DNA from 4 places in the Methylobacterium sp. NMS14P genome. Region 1 is predicted to be linked to each of the others. Evidence: riboswitches for the same ligand, from Rfam matches in the RefSeq annotation. Region 1 holds a riboswitch; each other region holds the start of a gene.

Region 1 (5,925 bases):
CCGACCTGCTCCTGGCTGTGGTAGATCTCCAGGTAGTCGCCCCGGTCCACGAGCCCGGTGCCGCGGTTGTAGCTGTACTGCTCGACGTCGAGCCAGTGGCGCCGGCTGGTGAGCCGGTAGGCGGTGTTGCGGATCGTGATGTCGGCCGAGGGGGACCACTCGGTCTTGAGCTGGGTCCAGTTGTCGGCCCAGGTGATCTTCGCGTCGCGGACGTTGTAGTTGTTGAACCGGATGAGATCCGGGATGCGTCCCTCGACGAGCGGCGTGCCCCAGTAGCGGGCCGGTTCCTGGTAGCCGAGATCGTGGCTCAGGGTGAAGGCGAGGTCGGCGCTCGGCCGGAACAGCAGGGCTGCGGAGACGGCGAGGTTGCGGAAATCGCCCTCCGGCCGCATCCAGCCGTCGGCGCGGTTGCCGCTGACGTTGAGGCGGTACGCGAAGGTGTCGCCGTACTCCGCCTGGCCCAGCGGGCCGCCGGAATCGAGGGCGAGCCGCGCGACCCCGTCGGTGCCGATGACCGCGCGGGCGGCGTTGATCGGCACGAAGACCGGCTTCTTGGGCACCACGTTGATGACGCCGCCGATGGCGCCGTCGCCGTACAGCACCGAGGACGGCCCGCGCAGCACCTCGATCCGCTCGACGTTCCACGTGTCGAACGGGAAGGTCACGGTATTGGCGCCGACGTAGAAGCGCGTGCCGTCGTAGAGTTGCTGGATCGAGTTCGGGCCGGCAAAGCCGCGGGACGTGAACGCGCCGTTGCCGTTGCCGGGCGCCGCGATGGTGGTGATGCCGGTCGCGTCCTGGGTCACGGCCTCGGCGATCGTGTCCTGGCCGCGGAGCCGCGCGGTCTCGCCCGACACGATGTCGAGGCTGGCCGGCGTCTCCAGCGGCGTCAGGCCGAGGCGGCTCGCGGTCCGGTCGGGCGTGCGCAGGTTGAGGCCGTTCGGCGGGAGGCGGCCCGGGTCACCGCCCGCGCCGGCGACGGACAGTTCGTCCAGGGTGACCGCGTCCTGGGCGGCGGTCGGACTGGCGAGGAGCGCGAGGAGAACGCCGCAGAGCGGGGCCCGCCCGCCGAGGCAGGAGCGATAGGTCGATGGAGACATGGGAGAAGCGGTCCGTGCACGGCGCGCGCCGGCCCCCGCGTCGTACAAGCATTGTAATAACATTACAATGCGACCGCTGTCCGGCAGCCTCTGCCTGCGCGGGCGCGCGACGGCGTCCTGCGACAGGGCTCGAGTGGTTCGGGACGGCGGAGACGGGCATGGGGAACGGCGTCGCGGGCGCGCTTGCTGTGGCACGTCACCGCGAACGAGGCCTCGGCGACCGCCTCCCCTCGGGACTGGCGGCGCCTCGACACCCGCCAGGACACCCCGCCCGGCGCGTTTCGCGTGTGACCACGGCTGACGGCAGGTCTCCTGGCTCGCGGGTCGCCGCCCTCGCACCGTCTTCCCGGGGTGACCCAGTGACGTGGTGGTGAAGGGCTCGCCGCTTACAGTTGCGGGGGCAGCCGCGGCTTCGGGGCGAGCCCCTCATCGCGTTCCCTTTTGATCCCCGAGGGGAACCGTCGCGCACAGCTTGGCCGCAGCGTGCCCGGGCGTCAACCGTATGTCCGGTTGTTGCCGTGGATCGGCGCGCGGCACGTCGGCCCGTTGCGGCCTCACCGACGGCGGGCTAGCCCGTGCGGGATGACGGTCTGGCGGCCCCCTGCGGAGATTCGCGTGAAGGCGCTGGGTCTGCCCCGGCGCGGCAACAGCCTGCTCGTGGCGGAGGTCCGCGCGGATGACGGGCGGCTGAAAGGCGTCCGGCCCCTCGGCGGCAGCGTCGCGTTCGGCGAGCGGGTCGAGGACGCCCTGATCCGGGAGTTCCGGGAGGAGCTCGGTGTCACCGTCTCGGTGCTCGGCGGCCCCCGCGTCATGGAGAACATCTTCACGCATGAGGGGCAGGTCGGTCACGAGGTGCTGTTCCTGTTCCCCGTCGCCCTGCCGCCGGGGCGGTTCGACGGGCAGGAGCGCTTCGTCTTCCACGAGGATTCCGGCACCGCTTGCGTGGCGCGGTGGTGCGATCTGGACGGGCTCGACGTGCCGGGCGGTCCGGATCTCTTCCCCGCCGGCCTGAAGGCCCCGCTCCGCGACGCGTGGGGTGCGGAGCCCTGACGGACCGAGCCGGTCCACCGCCTTTGCCGCTCGGCGCGGGCGATGCTACAGCCGGGCAATCCCATCGGTCCGGACGTCCGCGACGCCGCGGCCCACGCGCCCGGACGCTCCGTCCGACGCGAAGACGGGTGCCGGCGGAAGCATGACGACACGACCTCCCAAAAGTGGCGGGCCGAAGGGGCGCAAGCCTCAGGCCGGCAAGTTCAGCACCAGCAAGTTCAGGGGCGGCAAGGCCCAGGCCGACGGCCGCGCCCGCACGGGCCCGCGCACCAGCGCCCGCGACGCCGCCGAGCGCGCGGCCCGCAACCGCGGCGAGGATGCCGGCACCCGCGATCCCTGGGGTGCGCAGGCCGCTGCGGCCCCGGCGCCGGCCCGGCCGCCGAAGCCGCGCCGCGACGCCGCCGCACCGCGCGATGCCGCGGCGGGCAAGCCCGGCAGCCGGCCGCCGGCCAGGCGCTCGGCGGCCCCCTCCCCGGTCCTCGCCACCGCCCCTGCCCCCGCTTCTGCCCCCGCGCCGGGTCCGACCCGGCGCGAGCAGCGCGCTGCCGCCTCCGCGACCCTCGCCTCCGGCGTGCAGACCCTGACCGTCGAGCCGGACGAGGCCGGGATGCGGATCGACCGCTTCCTCACCGCCCGCTTCCCGCTCCTGCCCTTCACCCGCGTGCAGACCATCGTCCGCAAGGGCGAGTTGCGGGTCGACGGCAAGCGCGCCAAGCCGAACGACCGGCTGGAGCCGGGCATGAGCGTGCGCGTGCCGCCGCTGCGCCTCGACCAGCCCACCGAGCGGCCGCGCAGCGCCGCCCGCGAGCAGGACGACGCCGCCTTCATCCGGTCGCTGATCCTCTACGAGGATGCCGACATGATGATCCTCAACAAGCCCTTCGGCCTCGCGGTCCAGGGCGGTTCGGGGACGGTCCGGCACGTGGACGGCCTGCTCGCCGCCCTCACGGGTCCGGACGGCCAGAAGCCGCGCCTCGTTCACCGGCTGGACAAGGACACGGCCGGGTGCCTGATCATCGCCAAGACCCGGCTCGCCGCCGCGACGCTGGCCAAGAGCTTCCGGTCCCGGGCGGCGCGGAAGATCTACTGGGCGCTCACCGCGGGCGTGCCGCGGGTCCGGCAGGGACGCGTCTCGACCTACCTCGCCAAGGAGGAGCCCACCGACGCCGACGCGCGGATGCGCGTCGCCAAGCACGGCGACGAGGGCGCGAGCCACGCGCTGACCTACTACGCGATGGTCGATCAGGCCGCCCAGAAGCTGTCCTGGCTGTCGTTCAAGCCGGTCACCGGCCGCACGCACCAGCTGCGCGCCCACGCGGCCCATATCGGCCACCCGATCGTGGGCGACCCGAAATACTTCTCGGTCGAGAACTGGGAGCTGCCGGGCGGCATCCAGAACCGCCTCCACCTGCTCGCCCGGCGGATCGTCATCCCGCACCCGCGGACCGGCAAGCCGATCGACGTGAGCGCGCCGCTCCCGCCGCACATGGCCCAGAGCTGGAACCTCCTGGGCTTCGACGCCGCCCGCTACGACCCGATCGTCGAGGCTCCGGAGGCCTGAGCCCGCAGCCAGGGCACGATCGCGTCGGCGAGGGCGTCCGGGGCCTCGAACGGCAGCATGTGTCCCGACCCGTCGATCACCGTCAGGGTCGCGCCCGGGATGCCGTCGCGGAGTTCCCTTGCCTCGTCGAGGCTCCGCAGGGCGTCCTGAGCCGCCGCCACGACCAGGGTCGGGCAGCCGATCGCGCCGAGGCGGTCGCGGTCTGATTCCCGCGCCCGCCTGGCCTGGCGCAGGAAGACCTCCCCGCCGAGCCGGTCGCCCATCTGCCGGATCCGGGTCAGGAGGGCCCCGTCGCCGGCCCGGTCCGGGTGCACCGACTGGAGGATCGCCGCGCGGCTGAGACCCCGGTAGCCCTGCTGGCGGATATGGGCGATTGCGGCGGCCTTCCGGCGCGCCTGGGCGGGCGTGTCGGCGCGCGACGAGGTCGCGACGAGGACGAGCGCCTCCACACGGTCCGGTTCCAGCCGCGCCACCGCGCGGGCGACGTAGCCGCCCATGGAGAAGCCGACGAGCCCGAAGAGCGCGGGCGCCTCCGCGGCGACGCGGCGCGCCATGTCGGCGATGGCGGCGTCGCGCGTGAGATCGCCGTGCGTGATCGGACCGACCTCGGCGAGGCGTCCGACGATGTCCGACCAGAGGTCGGTGTCGGTCATGAAGCCGGGCAGCAGCACGAGGTTCATCGCCGGATCACCCTTCCTGTCACCGCACTAACCCTCCCGCGAGCGCCCTGTCGCGCCGCGGCATCCCGGTGAAACCGGGGTACCATCCGGGCGTCCCGCGCGACGCATGCCTTGGCAACCGGCCGCGCCGCCTCATATGCTGCCCCGCGCCCCGCCGATCCGCCGCGGGGCCTGTTCCCGGCGGTTCGAGACCCTGACACATGAAGCTCGCGATGCTGGCCTGCCTCGCCGCCCTGTGCCTCACCGGGCCGATCGCGCATGCCGCACCGGGCGAGACGACCAGGCCGGCGCCGACGGCGAACGGCACCCACCCGCCCGAGACGGCGGCCCCGCATCCGGCCACTGCGCCCGCACCCGGCGCGGCGCCCGCGCAGGCCGCCCCGCGCACGGCCAACAGTGCCCGCGCGGAGCGCCGGCGGCGCTCCTACGCGGCGTGCAACCGCGCCTCGCACCAGCGCGGATTGCGCGGCGGCAAGCGCCGGCGCTTCCTGATCCGCTGCCGGCTCGGCTACGAGCGGACCCGGGTCCCCGGCGGGCAGCCCGCCGCGGCGGCGCCGGCACAGCCGGGCCGGAAGCCGTGACGGAGAGCGGGATCCGCCCGCCCGCGCCGTCGGGGCTGCTCGCGGCGCGGCTCGCGGCGCGTCGGCCGCGATGAGGCTCATCGTCTTCGACGTCGACGGCACCCTCGTCGACAGTCAGCACCTGATCGTGGCGGCCCAGGAGGTGGCGTTCGCGGAGAACGGCCTGCCGGCGCCCGGGCGACGGGAGGCTCTGTCGGTGGTCGGCCTGTCGCTGCCGCAGGCGTTCCGGCGCCTGGTCGGCGAGGACGGGCCGGTCGCGGAACTCTCGGAGAGCTACAAGCAGGCCTACAACCGCCTGCGGCTCGACCCCGCCCACGAGGAGCCCCTGTTCCCCGGCATGGCCGACCTGCTGACCCGGCTGCACGCGCGCTCCGACGTGCTGATCGGCCTCGCCACCGGGAAGTCGCGGCGCGGTGTCGACCGGCTGATCGCGCATCACGGCTGGGCGGGCTGGTTCGCCACGACCCAGAGCGCCGACGACGCGCCGTCGAAGCCGGATCCGACCATGCTGCAGCAGGCGATCCGCGAGGCCGGCTGCGAGCCCGAGGCCACCGTGATGGTCGGCGACACCACCTTCGACGTCGCCATGGGCGTGGCGGCCGGTGCCACCGCGATCGGCGTCGCCTGGGGCTACCATCCTCCGGACGCGCTCTACGGCGCCGGGGCCGTGACGGTGGTCCCGAGTGCCGCGGCGCTGGAGGCGCTGCTCCTGGAGGGGCTCGCGACGGACGCCTGAGCGCGGGAGGCTCGCGCGCGGGGCCGGAAGCGCCTATCTCGCCTCCATGAGCGATCAGACGACAGACTGGCTCGGGCAGCCGAGCGACGGTGACAAGCCGGATCCGGTCCGGGCAGCCCGCGGCCACGCCAAGCCGGCCCTGCCCCGGCGGTTCTACAAGGAAGCCGACTTCTCCGAGGATGCCGATGGATTCCGGCTGACCCTGGACGGGCGTCCG
Region 2 (5,925 bases), 2.0 Mb from region 1:
GCGTTAGGTCGTGGAGCACTGCGACGACGCCGGTGCCGTCCCGGGAGACGCCCCGCAGAAGCGCCATCGCGTCGAGTTGGTGTGCGGGGTCGAGGGCCGTGACCGGTTCGTCAACGAGAAGCCACGGCGCCGCGACCGCGAGCGCCCGGGCGAGCAACGCGCGCATGCGCTCTCCCGAGGAAAGGGTCGGCTCGGCTCGGGCTGCGAGATGGGCGATGTCTGTCCGCGCCATAGCCCGCGCCACCGCAATCTCGTCGGCCTCGGCCAGGGATGCGAACGCACGACGGTGCGGCAGCCGGCCGAGCGCCACAATCTCACGAACCGTCATCGGCCAGCCGACGCCGGTCCCCTGGAACAGGGCGGCGATGCGGCGGGCACGCTCCTCGCGGGCCAAGCCGGACAACGAACGGCCGTCGAGGGTGACCTGACCCTGCGTCGGGACAATGAGCCCCGCCAGAACACGAAGGAGTGTGGTCTTGCCGGCTCCGTTTGGGCCAACCAGCCCGACGAAGCGGCCGGGCTCCAGGGTGAGACCGATGTCTGAGAGGATGGTCCGTCCATCCAGCGTCACCTGGGTGTCGTGCAGGCCGAAGCTCATGCCCGCCTCCCGCGGCTGCGCAGGAGCAGCACGATCAGGAATGGCGCCCCGACCAGAGCGGTCACCACGCCGAGCTTGAGTTCCGGCCGGGTGGCGAGCAGGCGCACGCCGATATCCGCCGCGAGGACCAGGACCGCCCCCGCGAGGCCGCTCGGCAGCAGGCACGCGCCGGGGCGAGCACCAACAAGGGGCCGCATCAGATTCGGCACGACGAGGCCGACGAAGCCGATAGCACCCGAAACCGCGACCCCGCTGCCGACAGCCAGGGCCGCACCGGTGACGAGACGCAGGCGCACGGACACCAAGCCGACCCCGAGGCTCGCGGCGGTGTCCTCGCCAAGCGTCAGGGCGTCGAGGGCGGAGCCTGTCGACAGCATGAGAGCCCAGCCGACAGCCATCAGCGGAAGGCACAGGAGCACGTGGTCCAGACTACGGTCGCTGAGAGAGCCCATCAGCCAGAACACGATCTCCAGGGCCGCGTAGGGGTTCGGCGAGAGGTTCAGTGCCAGCGCGGTCAGTGCCCCGGCCAAGCTCGACAGCCCGACTCCCGCGAGGATCAGCCCGAGGGTACTGCTGCCGCGGGCGGCGAGCGCGTTGAGGAGAAGCGCGGCCACGCCGGCGCCCGCGATGCCGCCGAGCGGTAGGGCAAGGCTCACGGTAGCGGCGAAGCCACCATAGAACACGACCACCGCGCCAAGCGCCGCCGCGGAGGAGATGCCGAGGATGCCCGGGTCCGCGAGCGGGTTGCGCAGGTAGCCCTGCAGCGCTGCGCCGGTCAGGCCGAGGCTGAAGCCAACCAGCACTCCGAGCAGGGCGCGCGGGATGCGAAGCTCCCACAGGACCAGGGCCGGAAGCGTCGTGCGACCGGTAACGAGGTCCGCGAAGGCGGCGGGCACGTCGAAGGGTGCGTAGCCGATGGCGATGGAGGCGAGCGTCAGCGCGAGGGTGGTGAGCCCCAAGACGGCGATGACGGTTCGCCGGGCGCGCGGCGTTCCGAGGCGACGGGAGTCCGTTGGACGGAGCGAGGTGACCGGCGCATTCATGGCCGAGGTGCCTGCGTATTCACTGCGTCGGCGAGGCGCGCCACCACCTCCGCGACCTGCGGCCCCGGACAGGTCCAGAAACGGTTCGGGATGTCGACCGTCCGGTGTGCCCGCGCGAGAGCCCGAAAGACCGGATGGTGCAGGAGTGTGTCGGCGAGCGAAGGCGAGCCCGGTGCGCCCTCGTCGACGACGATCAGGTCCGGGTTCGCCAGCGCCGCCGCTTCGAGGGGCACCTGCCCGAAACGGTCACGCCCGATTTCGGCCGAGACGTTGACGAGGCCGGCGGCGCGGATCAGCGCGTCCCCGAGCCCGCCGGGTGCCACCGTGAAGGCGTTCGGGCGCATCACCAGGGCGCGGAGAGGCCGCCTAGCCGGCACGATGGCGGCAAGACGCGCATCAAGCGTCGCCACCATCGCCTCGCCCCGTTCGGGATGGCCGAGCGCCGCCGCGACCTGCCGGATCTGCGCGCGGACGCCGTCGAGGTCGGCCGGCACGCCGAGTTCGAGCACGGGGGCGCCGACGCGTTTGAGCATGCCCACCGTGGAGCGTGTCGTGAAGGCACCGGCGATGACGAGATCGGGCTTCAGGGCCACGACCTCCTCGGTGAGCCCCCGCGTCACCGGCAGCCCGACCGCCTCGGTCGCGACCGTCGACCCGCGCGGGTCGCGGGCGAGGTAGGTGACGGCCAGAACCTGGTCACGGTCGGCCAGCCGCAGGACGAGCTCGTCGGCGCACAGGTTCATCGAGACTACCCGCACGGGTGCCGCCGCCGCGCCCATGGGTACGGCGGACATCATGGCCGCGAAGGTGATCACGAGGCGCGAAGGCATCGGCGACCTCAGAACGACGTCACGCGGACGCCGCCGTAGACGGCGAGCCCCGGACCCTGGAAGCCGGTCGGGTTCTGGTAGCGCTGGTCGAACAGGTTATCGATCCGCCCGAACACCGTCAGGGTCTCGCTCCAGGCGTAGTTGACCGAGAGGTTCACCAGCGTGAAGCCGGGGGCCTTCAGGCGGGGTACGGAAAAGTCCCGATTGCCGTCCACGAACGACCCCAACACGATTAGCGTGCCGGTCATGGTCAAGCCCGGCATCAGGTTCCAGATCGCGGTCGCGCTGACCTTGTTGCGTGGCCGACGCAGCAGCTCTTGGTGGGCGATCTCGTCCTTCGTCACCGTGGTGGTCCAGTCCAGCCGCCCGCTCCAGAACTCGTTGAAGCGCAGGGCTACGAAGCTCTCGGTGCCAAAGGCGGTCGCACGGCCGACGTTCACGTTGGTGGAGAAGGTCGGGTAGTAGGCCGTCTGGATCAGGTTCTTGAAGTCGGTCTGATAGTAGATCGCACCCACGGTCATGAAGCCGTCGAACAGCGGCTGCTCGAAGCCGCCGTCGAACCCGAAGCTTTCCTCCGGCCGTAGGTTCGGGTTCCCGAAGAAGCGGAAGCCCGGATAGTCCTGATAGAGCTGGCTCAGGGTCGGCGGCTTGAAGCCGGTGCCGACGCTGCCCTTCAGGCGGGTCTCGGTGCCGGGCACGATGTAGCTCGGCGCCACCCGGAAGGTGGTCGCGCCGCCGAACTGGTCGTTCGCGTCGTGGCGGATGTTGGCGACCAGCGCGGCTCCCGCGAAGGGTGTCGTCTGAAGCTCGGCGAAGCCGGCGGTGTTGCCGTTGGATCGGTCGATGCCGGTCGTCTCGAAGCGCTCGTCCTCGCGCTGTGCCCCGAACAGGACGAGGTTGCCGGGTGAGACCTGCCAGTCGCCGCGGTAATCGAACCGGGTCCGCTCCCCGAGGTAGGTGGTGGGCGTCGGCGGCGCGAGCGGGTCGAGCGGGCCGGCGAACAGGCGGTCGAACTTCGAGTAGTTCGCCCCGAAGACGTTGTGGAAGCCGGGCACCGGCGTCCACTCGGCCTCGCCCCTCATGATCAGTTGCTGCTGGTCGTTGAGGTTCCGGTAGGGCAGTGGCACGTACGGGAAGCCGCCGTCGGCCTGGTCGAGATAGGTGCTGTCGGAGAAGCGCAGCACGTAGTTGAGGCGGAACTCGTCGGTGAGTTGCGCCCCGAGCTTGGTCGAGACCGTCTTGATGTCGGTGAAGGCGGTCCGCAACGGCACCCCGCGAGGCAGCAATTCGAACGGCGTGACCTGGACGGCGGATTGCCGGATGTGGCCGACCGACACCGAGTAGTCGAAGATGCCCTCCGAGCCGGAGATGTTGCCGAACTGGTTGAACGTGCCGAACGAGCCGCCCTCGACGGTCGCCGTCGCCCGGGCCGGTCCCTCGCCGCGCTTGGTCACGACGGAGATGACGCCGCCGATGGCGTCTGCGCCATAGAGGCCGCTCTGGGGCCCGCGCAGGATCTCGATCCGCGAGAGGTCGTAGGTCTGCAACTGGCTGAAGTCGAAGGCACGGTTCGGGGTCGACGGGTCGTTGACGTCGATGCCGTCGATCTGGACCTTCACGTGGTTCGAGTTGGTGCCGCGGATGAAGACCGAGGTCTGGCCGCCGGCGCCGCCGGTCTGCACGACGTTGAGGCCGGGCACCTGCTGGAGGGCATCCGGCACCGTCCGGCGCTGCTGCTCCTGAAGCAGGCGGTCGGTGAGCACGGTGACACTTGATCCTGTGTTGGCAATCGGCGTCGGCACGCCCGTGGCCGAGACCGAGATCTCGGACAGGGAGACCGACGCCTGTGCGCCTCCCTGGGCATCGGCGAACGGCGCGGCGACCTGCTGCGCGAGGGCGGGAATGGAGACGAGCAGCGCGGATGCGGCGCATGACAGCGCCAAGCTACGCCGAAGCGCGGAGGGAACGGAACAGGACACGGGACGGCCTCGGGGGACGGCTGTGGCACGTCACCGCGAACGAGGCCTCGGCGGTCGCGTCCTCCAAGGAACCACGCCGCCGCGACACCTCCCAGGACACCCCGCCCGGCAAGCTCCGCGTGTGACCACGGCTGACGGCAGGTCTCCTGGCTCGCGGGTCGTCGCCCTCTCATCGTCTTCCCGGGCGAGGCCGCCCAGTGACGTCGTGATGAAGGACTCGCCGCTTACAGTTGCGGGGGCAGCCGCGGCATCGGTCGAGCCCTCACGGGCGTGGCCTCACCGCGTTCCCTTTTGATCCCCGAGGGGAACCGTCCCGCTCAAGCTAGGCTGCGATGCGTCCATCCGTCAACGCATGGAAACACGTTGTTCAGATGTGTGGCGTCCGGGACGGGTCGCTCGTTGCCGCGATATCGCCTAGCCGACAATACCAAGAACTAGGGTCGGTAGGCTTTAGACGTCCTAGGTCGAGATCGGATCCCGCTCTCGAAGCGCCAATTCTCGACGCAGCTGCTCCTTCACGGCATCTCGTACGGCCGGGCTCCGAAGCTTGCGATGAAGGCTTTCCTTCGTATGGCCCTCGAACGGCCGCTCGGCCTGCCAGCGGCGGCGCGTCATTCCGATGATGGACTCTATCAGCATATCCCAGCCTGCTTTCCTATCGCAGGCTGTTACCCTCGCTCGCCGCGGCGTGGCCAGACCGGGCGGGACATCCCGGTCATTCCGACGGGCATGCCTGCTCTGGCTTCACGGCCGACGTGGGGCAACCGTCCTTCGCGCTGTCCGTTGACGGGCATTGCTGGAATGGAGGCGGCTAATGAAATCCCGGACCCTTGCCCCGATCGCCTTGGCCATGGCCATGTGCTTGGCAGGCCCTGCCATCGCCAAGAGCGACAAGCCCGGGGCCGACTGGATGCCCGCCGAGCAGGTCAAGCAGAAGCTGATGGATGCGGGCTACTCCAGCATCACCGAACTGGAGGCTGACGACGGCCACTGGGAAGGCGAGGGCATGAAGAACGGCGTGAAGATGGAGTTCCACGTCGATCCCAAGACGGGCGCCATCACCAAGGAAAAGCCCGATAAGGACTGATGGGCAAGGCCGGGCAATTCGCCACCGCTGAGGTCGGCGGCGGCAAGAAGGGAAAGCGCACGGCGTATCTGGTTGCCGTGCGCCGGAAGCGCGAGGCGATACGCGTTTACGCCGTGGTCGCGACCTCGGCTGAGGCCGCGCTTGCGCACGTGGACGTACTGACCGAGGACGGCATGGAGACCGAGGTTGTCGGTGCCCTCTCGCGGGACCTGACACGGAGCCTGGGTCTCAAGCCGGGCGAGATGCGGCTCGTCTGACGAGCCAGCCCCCGGCCCTACCACCCGGTACTCAGTACAGCCGCCAGGCTCCAGCCTGCTTCTTGGCCTTCTTCAAGTGGCGCAGGCCTCTGATCGCGCGGACGAGCTTCTTGGCCTGACGCTTCTCGCAG
Region 3 (5,925 bases), 2.5 Mb from region 1:
CCCGGAGGTCCTGTCGAACCTGAAGGGCGATCTGGCCCTCGACGGGCACCTGCGCGTCCTCGTGGCGCACGGCTTCACCGATCTGGTGACGCCGTACTTCGCCTCGAAGCTCCTGCTGGCACAGGTCCCCGCCTACGCGGCCGGTCGCCTGAGCCTCGCGGTCTACCCGGGCGGGCACATGTTCTACACGCGACCGGATTCGCGCGCCGCCTTCAAGGCGGACGTCGAGCGGATGTACACGGACGCCCTGAAGGTGCGCGACGCCGGCGCGACCCGTCCGGCCGGCGCCCCCGCCGAGCATCTCAGGACCGCGCCGTAGCGTCTCCGGCCCGGCGCAGCGGTCACGCGTCGTCGAAGGCGAGGGCTTCGGCCGGGTACTCCACCATCATCCGGCGCTGTGCCTCGGTGTTCTGCCACTCCCCGACCTTCATGTAGCGGCCCTCGAGATCGCGCACCTCGACGACCTTGCCGATGGTGGGGATCGACTGGAAACCCTGCGGCCAGTTCGACGCGAAGTAGAAAACCTGCTCGACCCGATCCGAGAGGTGGCAGATCCCCGGCCCGAAGGTGCCCAGCCCGAAGACGAGATAGCGGCCGTTCACCAGGGCCGCGACGTCGGAGATCAGCGACTCGCTCTGGATCTCCACCGGCAGGCCGCGTCGCTCCGCGTAGGCCTCCACCTCCGCGATGACCGGGTTCAGCCGATTCTCGAACACGAGCTTGACCGAGCGGATCCGGCCCTCGGCCAGCAACCGGTCGATGACCATCCGGTAGAACGCGAAGGGCGGCTGCGGGTAGTGCGGATCGACCCAGGTGCTGAAGATGTCGCCCGAGCGGATGTGGATCAGGAGCTGGTCGTCGGGCTTGGCCGGGAAGGTCTCGGGCAGGCCGTTGAACAGCGGCCGGATCACGCTCTGCACGATCGCGCGCGAGTCCGTCGGTCCCCGCAGCGCGGTCACGCGCTCGAACTGCGTCGGGTCGAAGAACAGGCCCGACAGGAAGTAGCCGTCCGGCGGCAGCGGCTCGTCCGGCGGGATGAAGGTGATGCCGTCGCAGGTCAGGCGCTCGGTCAGGAAGATCACCTTGCTGCGGTCGACCTTGGGTACCTTGATGTATTTCAGGTTGAGCGCCTTCGCGATCGATACCGCGATGATGTACTGGACGAGGCAGTTGCCGAAGGCGCCGTTCTCGAACAGCGACAGGCCGACCAGGGCGTGGCTGGCGCGGTCGGGCGCCGATCGCAGATTGTAGGTGACGTAGACGTTGGCGCCGGACTTCTCGTTCAGGAGCGTCACGTCGAGGCCGAGCATCGCCCGCAGCGCGATCAGGTCGACCGCGGCCTCGTCGGCCCGGATCCCGACGCCGATGATTTGAGCCGGTGCGGGCGCGGCGATCCGGACCGCGCGCGCCCAAGCCCGCTCGTCGGGGACGATCGCGGCGACGAGGGCGTCCGGGGTCGCGGTCCAGCCGGCGAGGTCCGGCTCGGTCCACGTCGCGCCGTCCTGCGAGACCGCCACCGCGACGTCGCCGGGCTCCGGGGGAACCGCCGCCTCCCCCGACCGCAGGGCGACGGAGTGGATCGGAAACCGGCCGCCGAGGTCGACCTCGAGCCAGGTCGTTCCCGTCGCCGCATCGGAGACGATCCGCCGGTCACGGCCGGCCGCGAGATCGACGAGGACCGGGGTCGGATCGTCTGTCGGGGCCATCGGGTCTCCGGGAGTTCAGGGCCCGCGCCGGGGCCGGGCGGGTATCGGGTGCGGCGGTGCCCGCTCCGGGGCGCGGCCGTCAAGCCCGCCCCGATAGCGGGGCGGGCGCGGGAAACGGTCGCGATCCGGCGCCGCTCCGTTGTGTCCCGGCGGTCATGCGTCTACAACGGCCGGGCGACGGTGCCCCGGAGACGGGGTGAAAAGGGAATGCGGTGAGGGGTTTGAAGCCCCGATTCCGCGGCTGCCCCCGCAACTGTCAGCGGCGAGCGCCCGCCATGCGCCACCGGAGCGATCCGGGAAGGCGGTGGGCGCGCCGAGCCGCGAGCCAGGAGACCTGCCGTCGCGACAGGATCCCGCAATGCCGCCGGTGGGGCGGCTGGAGACGCTTCTGATGACGACGCAAACCCTCGCCCCCGTCGCCGCCGGCACCCGCTCATCGGAGCGCCCGATCGCCGTCGCGTTCGCGGCCGTGCTGGGCCTCGGCCTGCTGTTCATGGCGGGCTTCTCGCCGGCGATCGCGCTCCACAACGCGGCGCACGATTTCCGACACACCCAGAACTTCCCCTGCCACTGACGTCCCCGGACCAGGGATGATCATCCGGCTCCTGTCGGCGGCGCTCGCCGCCGGCTTCTTCGCGGCTGCCGTCGTGACGGGCCTCGAACTCACGCTGACCTCGCCGCTGATCGTGGCGGCCGAGCGCTACGAGCAGCAAGAGGCGCCGCGTCAGGCCGCCAAGGCGCTCCCGATCAAGGCGCTCCCGATCGTGCTGGCCCATGCCGGGCACGACCACGCCGCGCCCGACGCCGCGCCGGAATGGCAGCCCGGCCCCGGCCTGCCGCGGATGGCCTTCACCGGGCTCGCGACCCTCGTCGGTGGCGTCGGCTACGCGCTGCTGCTCGGCGCGGTGATGCTCGCCTGCGGCCGCGAACCCACGCCGCAGGTCGGCCTCGCCTTCGCGGTGGCGGGCTTCGCCAGCGTCGCCCTCGCGCCGGGCCTCGGCCTGCCGCCGGAACTGCCCGGCAGCGCGGCAGCGCCGCTCGCGACGCGTCAGGCGTGGTGGGTGATGACCGCCGCGGCGACCGGGATGGGACTCTACCTGATCACCATCCGCCGCGCGCTGATCACGATCCTCGGGGGGCTCGTCCTGATCATCACCCCGCACGTCGTCGGCGCCCCGCAGGCGCCCGAGGCCTCGTCCGAACTCCCGGCCGCGCTCGCCGCCCAGTTCGCCGCCCGGTCGCTCGCCATCAGCTTCGTGTTCTGGATCCTGATCGGGCTCGGGCTCGGCTGGGCGTGGCAGGCCTTCGCCCGCGGCGCTGATCGGGGGGCGGCCCGTGCCTGAGACCGTGCTCTACGTCTGCACCGCCTGCCGCCGCCCGGACGACGACCCGGACGGGCCCCGCGCCGGGGCCCGCCTGCTGGAGGCGCTCCGAGCGCAAAGCGGCGGCACGCCGGACCTGCGGGTCGAGGCGGTGGAGTGCCTGTCGGTCTGCAAGCGGCCCTGCACCGTGGCGGTCGCCGCGGCCGACCGCTGGACCTACGTCTACGGCGACATGGATCCGGCCGCCTCGGCCGAGATCATCCTCGGCGGGCTCGCGGCCTACGCGGCGACCCCGGACGGCATCGTGCCCTGGCGCGAGCGTCCGGAGGCGTTCCGCAAGGGCGTGATCGCCCGCATCCCCCCTTTCCCAGAACCCCGCCCGCTCCCCGCCGGCACCCTGGAGGCCGCGGAATGACCCTCGTCAACAAGATCCCCTGCACCATCGTCACCGGCTTCCTCGGGGCCGGCAAGACGACCCTCGTCCGCCACGTGGTCGAGAACGCCAAGGGGCGCCGCCTCGCCATCCTGGTGAACGAGTTCGGCGACATCGGCTTCGACAAGTCCTTCCTGGCGGCCTGCGGCGTCGAGGGCTGCACCGAGGACGCCATCGTCGAATTGCCGAACGGCTGCATCTGCTGCACGGTCGCGGACGATTTCGTGCCGGCGCTGGAGACCCTCCTCGGCCGCGCCGAGCCGCCGGAGCACATCCTGATCGAGACCTCCGGCCTCGCCCTGCCGAAGCCGCTGGTCCAGGCGTTCCAGTGGCCGGCGATCCGCTCGCGGGTGACCGTCGACGGCGTGGTCGCGGTGGTCGACGGCCCGGCGTTGGCCTCGGGCGCCTTCGCGGAGGATCCGGAGGCCCTGGCGGCCCAGCGGGCCGCCGACCAGTCGGTCGACCACGACAACCCCCTGGAGGAGGTGTTCGAGGACCAGCTCCTCTGCGCCGACCTCGTGGTGGTCAACAAGGCCGACCTGATCGACGCCGCGACCCGGGCGCGGGTCCGCGCCGAGGTCGAGGGGCACCTGCCCCGCGCCGTGAAAGTGGTCGAGACCGAGAACGGCGCCATCGACCCGCGGGTGCTGCTCGGCCTCGGCGCGGCCGCCGAGGACGATCTCGACGCCCGCCCCTCGCATCACGGAGAGGGCGAGGACCACGACCACGACGATTTCGAGACGGTCGCGCTGCCGGTGCGCGCGGCGGTGACCGCGGGGGATCTCGCGGCCCGGGTCGAGACGGCGGCCGAGGCGGCCGGCGTCCTGCGCATCAAGGGCTTCGCCGAGGTCGAGGGCAAGCCGATGCGCCTCGTGGTGCAGGGCGTCGGCCGCCGCGTGACCCATCATTTCGACCGCCCCTGGCGGGCCGGGGAAGCCCGCGACGGGACGCTGGTGGTGATCGGCCTGAAGGGCTTCGACAAGGACGCCGTCGCGGCGGCCCTCGCGGGATGAGGCCGGTCGCGCACGCCCGCCCGGACTCGCTCTAGGGGCCGCCGCGGTGCACCTCGTGCGCATCGATGCCGTCTCCCTCGACGAGGGCGAGGCGGCCGTGGATCTCGGGCAGGAGCCCGGCGACCTCGTGGTGCTGTCATTCACCGACAGCGACCTCGCTTCGGTCGGGCAGGCCCACGCCGCGGAGCCCGGCCTGCCGAGCCTGCGGCTCGCGAAGCTCGCCAAGCTGCGGCACCCGCTCTCGGTCGACCTCTACGTCGAGCGCGTGGTGGCGCGCGCCAAGGTGGTGGTGATCCGCTGCCTCGGCGGGCTCGATTACTGGCGCTACGGGATCGAGCGCTGCGCCGAGGCCGCGCGGGCGCAGGGTGTCGTTCTCGCGGTCCTGCCGGGCGACGACCGGCCGGATCCGCGCCTCGCGTCCTTCTCCACCGATCCCGACCTCGCCGGGCAGCTCGACGGCTATTTCCGCGCCGGCGGGCCCGACAACCTGTGGCGCATGCTGCGGAGCCTGGCGGTCCGCCTGGGCGCCGACGGACCGGTCGAGCCGCCCGTGCCGCTCCCGCGCGGTTTTCCCTGGTGTCCCGGTTGCGGAGTTCTTCCCCTCGAGACAGCCCTCGCCGCGGCCGCGACCGCGGTCCCGCTCGCCGGAGCGCGGATCGCCGCCGAGCCCGTCGCGCTCCTCCTGATCTACCGGTCCGCCGTGCTCGGCGGCGACACCGGCCCGTTCGTCGCCCTCGCCGCCGCGCTGCGGGCCCGCGGGATCGGCGTGCTGCCGATGGCCGTGTCCAGCCTGAAGGAGCCGCAGGCCGCCGCCGCGGTCGCCGCGGCCGTGCGGGCGCGCAGGCCCGACCTCGTGATCGCCGCCACCGCGTTCTCGGCCCGCGAGGACGAGACCGACTTCGTCCTCGACGGCGCCGATTGCCCGGTGCTCCAGGCCTTCACGGTGGGGTCGCCGCGCGCGGCCTGGGAGGCCTCCGCCCGGGGTCTCGGCGCGGCCGACCTCGCCATGCAGGTCGCGCTGCCGGAATTCGACGGCCGGCTCTCGGGCTTCCCGATCTCGTTCAAGGAGGAGAGCGCCGAGATCGCCGGCTTCGCCGAGCGGCGCGCCGCGCCCTACGAGGTCGGCATCGCCGCGCTCGCTGACCGGGCCGCGGGATGGCTGCGGCTGGCCGCCCTGCCCCGGGCGGCGCGGCGCTTGGCCCTGGTGCTGTCCGACTACCCCGCCCGCGGCGGCCGGGCCGGGTTCGCGGTCGGCCTCGACACGCCCGCGAGCGCCCGCGCAATCGCCGCCGACCTCGCAGCCGCCGGCTACGCGGCGGGCGCACTGCCGGAGGCCGGCGCGCTCATGGCGGCGCTCACGGAGGGCCCGGCCGAGTTCCGGGTGCCGCTGGCGGCCTACGCGGCGTGGTGGCGCACGCTCTCCGAGGACGTCCGCGCCGCCGTCACCGACA
Region 4 (5,925 bases), 1.8 Mb from region 1:
CCTCGTTCGCCTTCATCCTCGGCGTGCTGCCGCTCGTCACCGCCTCCGGGGCCGGGGCCGCGGCGCGCAAGTCGATCGGCATCACGGTGTTCAGCGGCATGCTCGCCTCGACCTGCCTGGCGGTGCTGTTCGTGCCGTCCTTCTACGTGATCCTGCAGCGCATCGAGGAGCGCCGCGCCCGCGGGCGGCAGCCCGGTCCGGTCGCGGCCCCGCCCCCGGCCGGGACAACCCCCGAGACCGGACAGGCGTGAGCCGGAGCGCGGGCGCGGTGCGGCTTCGCGGCGCGTCCAACGGTCGACGACCGGCGCCGCCGCGCCGGATTCGCGACCGGACCTTCGTCGACCCACCAATCCAGCACGCTCGACCGTTGACGGACCAACATCGCCCATCCTATTAGATATAGCATCAGCTATAATTATGGGTTCGGGCTATGCCGCACATCGGGGCTCCGCGTCGCCTCTCGGCTCCAGGATGGGCCCTGTTCGGCCTCGCCGCGGCGCTGGGGCTCACCGCGGGACCGGCCCTGGCCCAGTCCCTGCCCACCGCTGCGGAGAACCTGACGCCGGGCGACCTCGACAGCGAGCATCTGTTCGGCTTCACCGAGGGCAGCGACCTCGGCGTTCCCGGGGAGGCGGAGCTGGAATGGGAGACGAGCGGGCGCCTCGGCCGGCGCGTCGCCCGCTTCCTGACCGTGGACAGTTCCCTCGCCCTGAAGGTGCCGCTGACCAACGATTTCCGCCTGGCCCCGGGCGTCACCTTCAACGCCTACGACATCGGCGCGCCGGGCACCCCGACCCGGACCACGGGCGGCTTCAACGGCGGCTTCCTCGAGACCCGGCTGCGCCTGCTGGATCGCCGGGCGGCCCCCTTCGGCCTGACCCTCAGTATCGTGCCGGGCTACGGAACCGTCGACGGCGGGTCCGGCGTGCCGGCGCGCAGCTTCGGCACCGAGATCGGCCTGCTGGCCGACCGCGAGATCATCCCCGGCAAGCTGATCGCCGCCGTCAATGTCGGCTTCGCGCTCTCCACGACGCGGCTGACCGTGATGGACGCGCCCGTGCGCGGATCGGGGATCGAGGTGGCGGGGGCGCTGGCCTACTGCGTCCGGCCCGGCCTCTTCCTCGGCGGCGAGGCACGCTATGCCCGGACCTACGACGGCCTGGCGCTAGACCGGTTCGCGGGCGAGGCCGTGTATCTCGGACCGACCGCCTACACGACCCTGTCACCCCAGGCCTGGGCCTCGTTCACCTGGAGCTTCCAGGTGGCCGGGCAGGCGATGGGCGAGCCCGGACCGCTCGACCTGTCGAGCTTCGACCGCCATCAGATGCGGTTGCGCGTTGGGTACAGCTTCTGACCGCGGCCTGCGGGCTTCACAGGGGCGAGGGACAGGCGCCAAGACAGCGGGAGGACGCCGGTCTTCGGGTGCTTTGACGGAGAGACTGGCGGAGAGGGGATGCCGCCGTATGATTTAGAAAAACATTACACATCAAAGACTTATTTGATCGGCCGCGGAGGCATCTGTGCCACCACAATGGCCCGTGGGGTGCGTCTCAGCAAGCGGCGCAAGACCGCCTCAACACGACCTTCTGGGGACGACTGAAACGGTGGTGCGCCTATCGCCGAATGGATTGCGACGTTCGCCGGATGGATTGTTGGCTCGCGTTGACTCACGAGTTCGTGAGGCTGTAGCTGGATCGTGACGGTTCCCCCTTCGGGGGATCAAAAGGGAACGCGGTGAGGGTCTCCCCGATGCCGCGGCTGCCCCCGCAACTGTAAGCGGCGAGCCCAGCACCACCGCGTCACTGGATGAGCCTCATCCGGGAAGACGGTGCGAGGGCGGTGACCCGTGAGCCAGGAGACCTGCCGTCAGCCGTGGTCACACGCGAAACGCGTCGGGCGGGGTGTCCTGACGGGTGTCAAAGCGCTGCCTCGTGAGGTGGTCGCCAAGGCCTCGTTCGCGGTGACGTGCCACTGCCGTCCCGAGGTCTTGAGTCCGTGTCCCGTCCCGCGCCGCAATGGCGGCTTCGCGCATCCGTCGCATCACTCGCTCTCGTATTCCTTGGGCTGACCCCGGCGACCGCCCAGGGCTTACGAGCCGACGCCGCCACAGAGGCGGTCGTTCTCGACCCGCTCTCGGTCGAGGGCAGCTACACCGCCGCCCCCACCTACCAGGTCAGGGATCTCTACAGCGGGACCAAGACCGTGATGCCGCGGCTCTCGCTGCCGCAGCAGGTCGACGTCGTGCCCCAGGAGGTCCTGCGGGATACTGCCGCCACGCGCGTCGAGCGCGCCCTCGACTACGTGCCGGGCGTCGGCAAGCAGAACGATTTCGGCGCCCAGAACCTCGCGCTCTACTCGGTGCGCGGCTTCGCCACCCAGGACATCTTCTTCAACGGCTTCAACATCGCCCGCGGCTACAACGGCGCGCCGGACACCCAGAACGTGCAGTCCATCGAGGTGCTCAAGGGACCGAGCGGGGCACTCTATGGGCGCAGCGACCAGGGCGGCACCGTCAACATCCTGACCAAGCAGCCCGTGGCCTTGCCCTTCGTGGAGACGGGCACGCTGTTCGGGAGCTTCGGCACGGCGCGCACCACCGTCGATGCCGGCGGGCCGCTGAACGAGGAAGGCACCGTCCTCTACCGGTTCAATGGCGCGCTCTCCCGGCAGGACAGTTTTCGCGATTTCGTCGACGGCGACCGCGTCTTGGTCGCACCGGTGGTGAGCTGGCTGATCAGCCCGGAGACCAAGCTCACCGTCGAGGCTCAGTACCTGCGCAACCGCCAGACCTTCGACCGCGGCACCACCGCGGTGAACAACCGCCTGGGCCTCGTCCCGCGCTCGCGCTTCTTCGGTGAGCCGGGCGACGACTCCGTGTCGGAGGCCGGGATCCTGCAGATCCGCCTCGATCACGCCTTCAACGCCGACTGGCAGCTCAGAGTCGCCGGACACTTCAACACCGGCAGCCTGACCGGTTTGCAGACCGGCGCGACCGGCCTCCTCGATGACGGCCGTACCCTGCTGCGCGAGTTCCGCCGGCACGACTTCACCTGGGGCGTGGCGATCGGGCAGGCCGAGCTCGTCGGGCACTTCGACACCGGGCCGTTCGCCCATACCGTGCTGCTCGGCCTGGAGCACGAGCGCTACAACAGCACCGAGAACCTGCTTCGCTCGACGCCGCGGCTCGACCCTTTCGCCATCGACCTGTTCACCCCGGTCTACGGCCAGCCCAAGCCGCCCTTCACGCGGCGCTACAGCGCGAGCGAGAACGTCGGGAACACCGCCGTCTACGTGCAGGATCAGATCGCGCTCAGCCCGGAATGGAAGCTCCTCATCGGCAACCGGACCGACTTCTACAACCAGACCTTCCGCGACAAGGTCGGCAACGAGCGCACGGAGCAGGACCGGACCGGCTTCTCGCCCCGCGCGGGTCTCGTCTACCAGCCGCTCTCCTTCCTCTCGCTCTACGGCAACGTGGCGGCCTCGTTCCGTCCCAACACCGGCTTCGACATCGCGACCCGTCCCTTCGCCCCAGAGACCGGCTTCGGCTACGAGGCCGGCATCAAGCTCGACCTCTTCACCGGCCTGAGCGTGACCGGCGCGGCGTTCCACATCGAGAAGGAGAACGTCCTGACAACGGACCCGCGGGACTTCTTCTTCCAGATCGCCGCCGGGGCGGTGCGGAGCCAGGGCTTCGATCTCAGCTTCGTCGGACAGGTGACGCCCGAGTTCCGGGTGATCGGCGGTTACGCCTTCATCGACGCCGCGGTGACCCGCGACGAGGTCCTGCGGGTCGGCTCGCCGCTCCTCAACATCCCGCGCCACTCCGGCAGCCTGCTCGGGGTCTACGAGGTCCAGGCCGGCGACTGGAAGGGTTTTGGGTTCGGCGGTGGCGTTCGGGCCGTCGGCTCGCGTCTCGGGGACAGCGGCAACGAGCGGTTCCGGCTTCCTGGCTACGTGCTGACCGACGCCCTGGCCTACTACCGCTACGAGAACCTGCGCTTCGGGCTCAACGTCGATAACATCTTCGACGAGACGTACTACGAGCGCTCCTACAACACATTCTGGGTCGGCGTCGGCGAACCGCGGCGGGTGACCGTCAGCATGACGGCGCGCTTCTGATGGGCGTGCATCCTGGAACGCTGCAGGCGTCGACGAAGGCACCGGCCGCGACCGGACGCCTCGCGTCCATCGACGCCCTGCGCGGGCTGGTGATGGTGCTGATGCTCCTCGACCACCTGCGTGAAACCTGGTTTCTGCACGTGCCGGTCGCCGATCCAGTCGATGCCAGGACCGCCCTGCCAGCCCTGTATCTCGCCCGCCTCGCGGCCAGCCTGTGCGCGCCGATCTTCATCGTGCTGACGGGCGTGGCCGCGTACCTGTTCAGCGCCCGGCACACCCTGGCGGAGACGCGCGCCTATCTCGTGAAGCGCGGTCTCGTGCTCATGGCCCTGGAGGTCTTCTACCTCTCGGAACTGTACTGGGGCGTCGCCAGCCCGACGCTTTGGCTTCAGGTGATCTGGTGCATCGGCGTGTGCATGATCGTCCTGGCAGCGCTGATCGGCCTGCCGCGCTCGGCGTTATTCGCGGTCGGAATGCTGGTCGTTTGCGGACACAACCTCCTCGATCCGATTCAACTTCAGCCCGACAACCCCCTCTTTACCGTCTGGGCCATGCTGCACCAGCGCGACGTCATTCCCCTTCCCTTCGGATTGGTCGCGAAGACGACCTATCCGGTGCTTCCCTGGATCGGTGTCATCGCGCTCGGCTATGCCATCGGTCCGTGGTTCCTCCCCGGTGTCGCCACACGTCGGCGCGAGCGCCGTTTCGCTGCCGTCGGCATCACGTTGCTGGTCACCTTCGCGCTGCTGCGTCTGGCGAACGGCTACGGGGACAGGCCCTGGTTCATCGTCGACGAGAGCGCCTTGCGGACCGCGATGAGCTTCTTCGCGTTGACGAAGTATCCGCCATCGCTGCTGTTCCTGCTCCTGACGCTCGGGAGCGGGGCGCTATTGCTCGTCCTATTGGAGCGCATGGGCGACCGCCCGGTCGTCGCGGCGCTGGCGGTGTTCGGCGGTGCGCCGCTCTTCTTCTACCTGTTTCACCTGACGGTTCTGCGGCTGCTCTACCACGGCGCGTTCGCGACCTGGGGCGCGACGCAGGGGACCGTGTTCGGCGTCGGCAACTATGCGTGGATTCTCGTGTGGTCCGCTGGGCTGATCGCGCCCCTCTACTTCCCGACGGCATGGTTCTCGCGCCTCAAGGCGTCGCGGCGCGACATCGCTTGGCTCAAGTACCTCTAGGTCAATCTGCAATATGCTTGTCCCGTGAGGGGCTGCTTGCGGCGTGCTATGATCATACGGCAGCCCCCAACAGAACCCTCAAAGCGGATTTCGATCTGGCGCGAACAATACCGTCGACGACGCCCGCCTTGAGCCGCAGGGTCAGAAGCTGACCGTGAGCGACCCGGTGACGCGCCTCGGCGATCCTGGGTAGACGCGGTACACGTTGAGCGAGCTCTCATGGTGCTCTGCCCCGGCTCCCCGAGGAAGCGCGAGATCGGCAGGAAGCCGAGCTGCTTGTTGATGGCGATCACGCCCCGGTCGAAGATGATCCGGTTGCGCTGGATGTCGGCCTCGACGGTGACGCGCGTGTCCGGCGTGATCTGCCAGCTCACCACCGGAGCGACGAGCAGCCGGTCGCTGTCGACGAAGTCGCGGAAGCTGCCCGCGCCCTGGGCCGCGAAGTTGAAGCGGTAGAGGACGGTGCCGTCCTCGGTGAGCGGACCACCCGCGTCGACGGTCCCGCGGGTCAGGCCGAACGAGTCGAGCTGGTTGCCAAACTCGACGAAGCGCTGGGCGGTCGGCTGCTTGGTGACGATGTTGACGAGCCCGCCCGGATCGCTGCGTCCGAACAGGCCGGCGC

What was found. A riboswitch is a leader RNA that binds a small molecule or an ion and turns the genes downstream of it on or off. The one in region 1 is predicted to bind cobalamin.
Region 2: another riboswitch for cobalamin. It lies ahead of LOK46_RS14050 (TonB-dependent receptor plug domain-containing protein); the one in region 1 lies ahead of LOK46_RS04555 (TonB-dependent receptor).
Region 3: another riboswitch for cobalamin. It lies ahead of LOK46_RS16795 (CbtB domain-containing protein); the one in region 1 lies ahead of LOK46_RS04555 (TonB-dependent receptor).
Region 4: another riboswitch for cobalamin. It lies ahead of LOK46_RS25765 (TonB-dependent siderophore receptor); the one in region 1 lies ahead of LOK46_RS04555 (TonB-dependent receptor).

The regions. Positions count from the first base shown of each region.
Region 1 is NZ_CP087106.1:955,149-961,073, reverse strand. Features, by position in the region: gene LOK46_RS04555 (TonB-dependent receptor) at 1-1,100, opposite strand, end outside; cobalamin riboswitch at 1,386-1,578, opposite strand; gene LOK46_RS04550 (NUDIX hydrolase) at 1,716-2,150, shown strand; gene LOK46_RS04545 (RluA family pseudouridine synthase) at 2,293-3,711, shown strand; gene LOK46_RS04540 (alpha/beta fold hydrolase) at 3,678-4,391, opposite strand; gene LOK46_RS04535 (hypothetical protein) at 4,592-4,972, shown strand; gene LOK46_RS04530 (HAD-IA family hydrolase) at 5,043-5,708, shown strand; gene LOK46_RS04525 (ATP12 family chaperone protein) at 5,755-5,925, shown strand, end outside.
Region 2 is NZ_CP087106.1:2,916,412-2,922,336, forward strand. Features, by position in the region: gene LOK46_RS14035 (ABC transporter ATP-binding protein) at 1-598, opposite strand, end outside; gene LOK46_RS14040 (FecCD family ABC transporter permease) at 595-1,641, opposite strand; gene LOK46_RS14045 (ABC transporter substrate-binding protein) at 1,638-2,471, opposite strand; gene LOK46_RS14050 (TonB-dependent receptor plug domain-containing protein) at 2,480-4,450, opposite strand; cobalamin riboswitch at 4,570-4,778, opposite strand; gene LOK46_RS14055 (PepSY domain-containing protein) at 5,265-5,537, shown strand; gene LOK46_RS14060 (hypothetical protein) at 5,537-5,794, shown strand; gene LOK46_RS14065 (hypothetical protein) at 5,826-5,925, opposite strand, start outside.
Region 3 is NZ_CP087106.1:3,501,484-3,507,408, forward strand. Features, by position in the region: gene LOK46_RS16785 (S10 family peptidase) at 1-319, shown strand, start outside; gene LOK46_RS16790 (discoidin domain-containing protein) at 342-1,706, opposite strand; cobalamin riboswitch at 1,868-2,062, shown strand; gene LOK46_RS16795 (CbtB domain-containing protein) at 2,098-2,280, shown strand; gene LOK46_RS16800 (CbtA family protein) at 2,297-3,049, shown strand; gene LOK46_RS16805 (DUF1636 domain-containing protein) at 3,042-3,443, shown strand; gene cobW (cobalamin biosynthesis protein CobW) at 3,440-4,474, shown strand; gene cobN (cobaltochelatase subunit CobN) at 4,521-5,925, shown strand, end outside.
Region 4 is NZ_CP087106.1:5,412,366-5,418,290, reverse strand. Features, by position in the region: gene LOK46_RS25775 (efflux RND transporter permease subunit) at 1-251, shown strand, start outside; gene LOK46_RS25770 (hypothetical protein) at 431-1,354, shown strand; cobalamin riboswitch at 1,684-1,882, shown strand; gene LOK46_RS25765 (TonB-dependent siderophore receptor) at 2,206-4,122, shown strand; gene LOK46_RS25760 (DUF1624 domain-containing protein) at 4,122-5,303, shown strand; partial or broken gene LOK46_RS25755 (TonB-dependent siderophore receptor) at 5,474-5,925, opposite strand, start outside.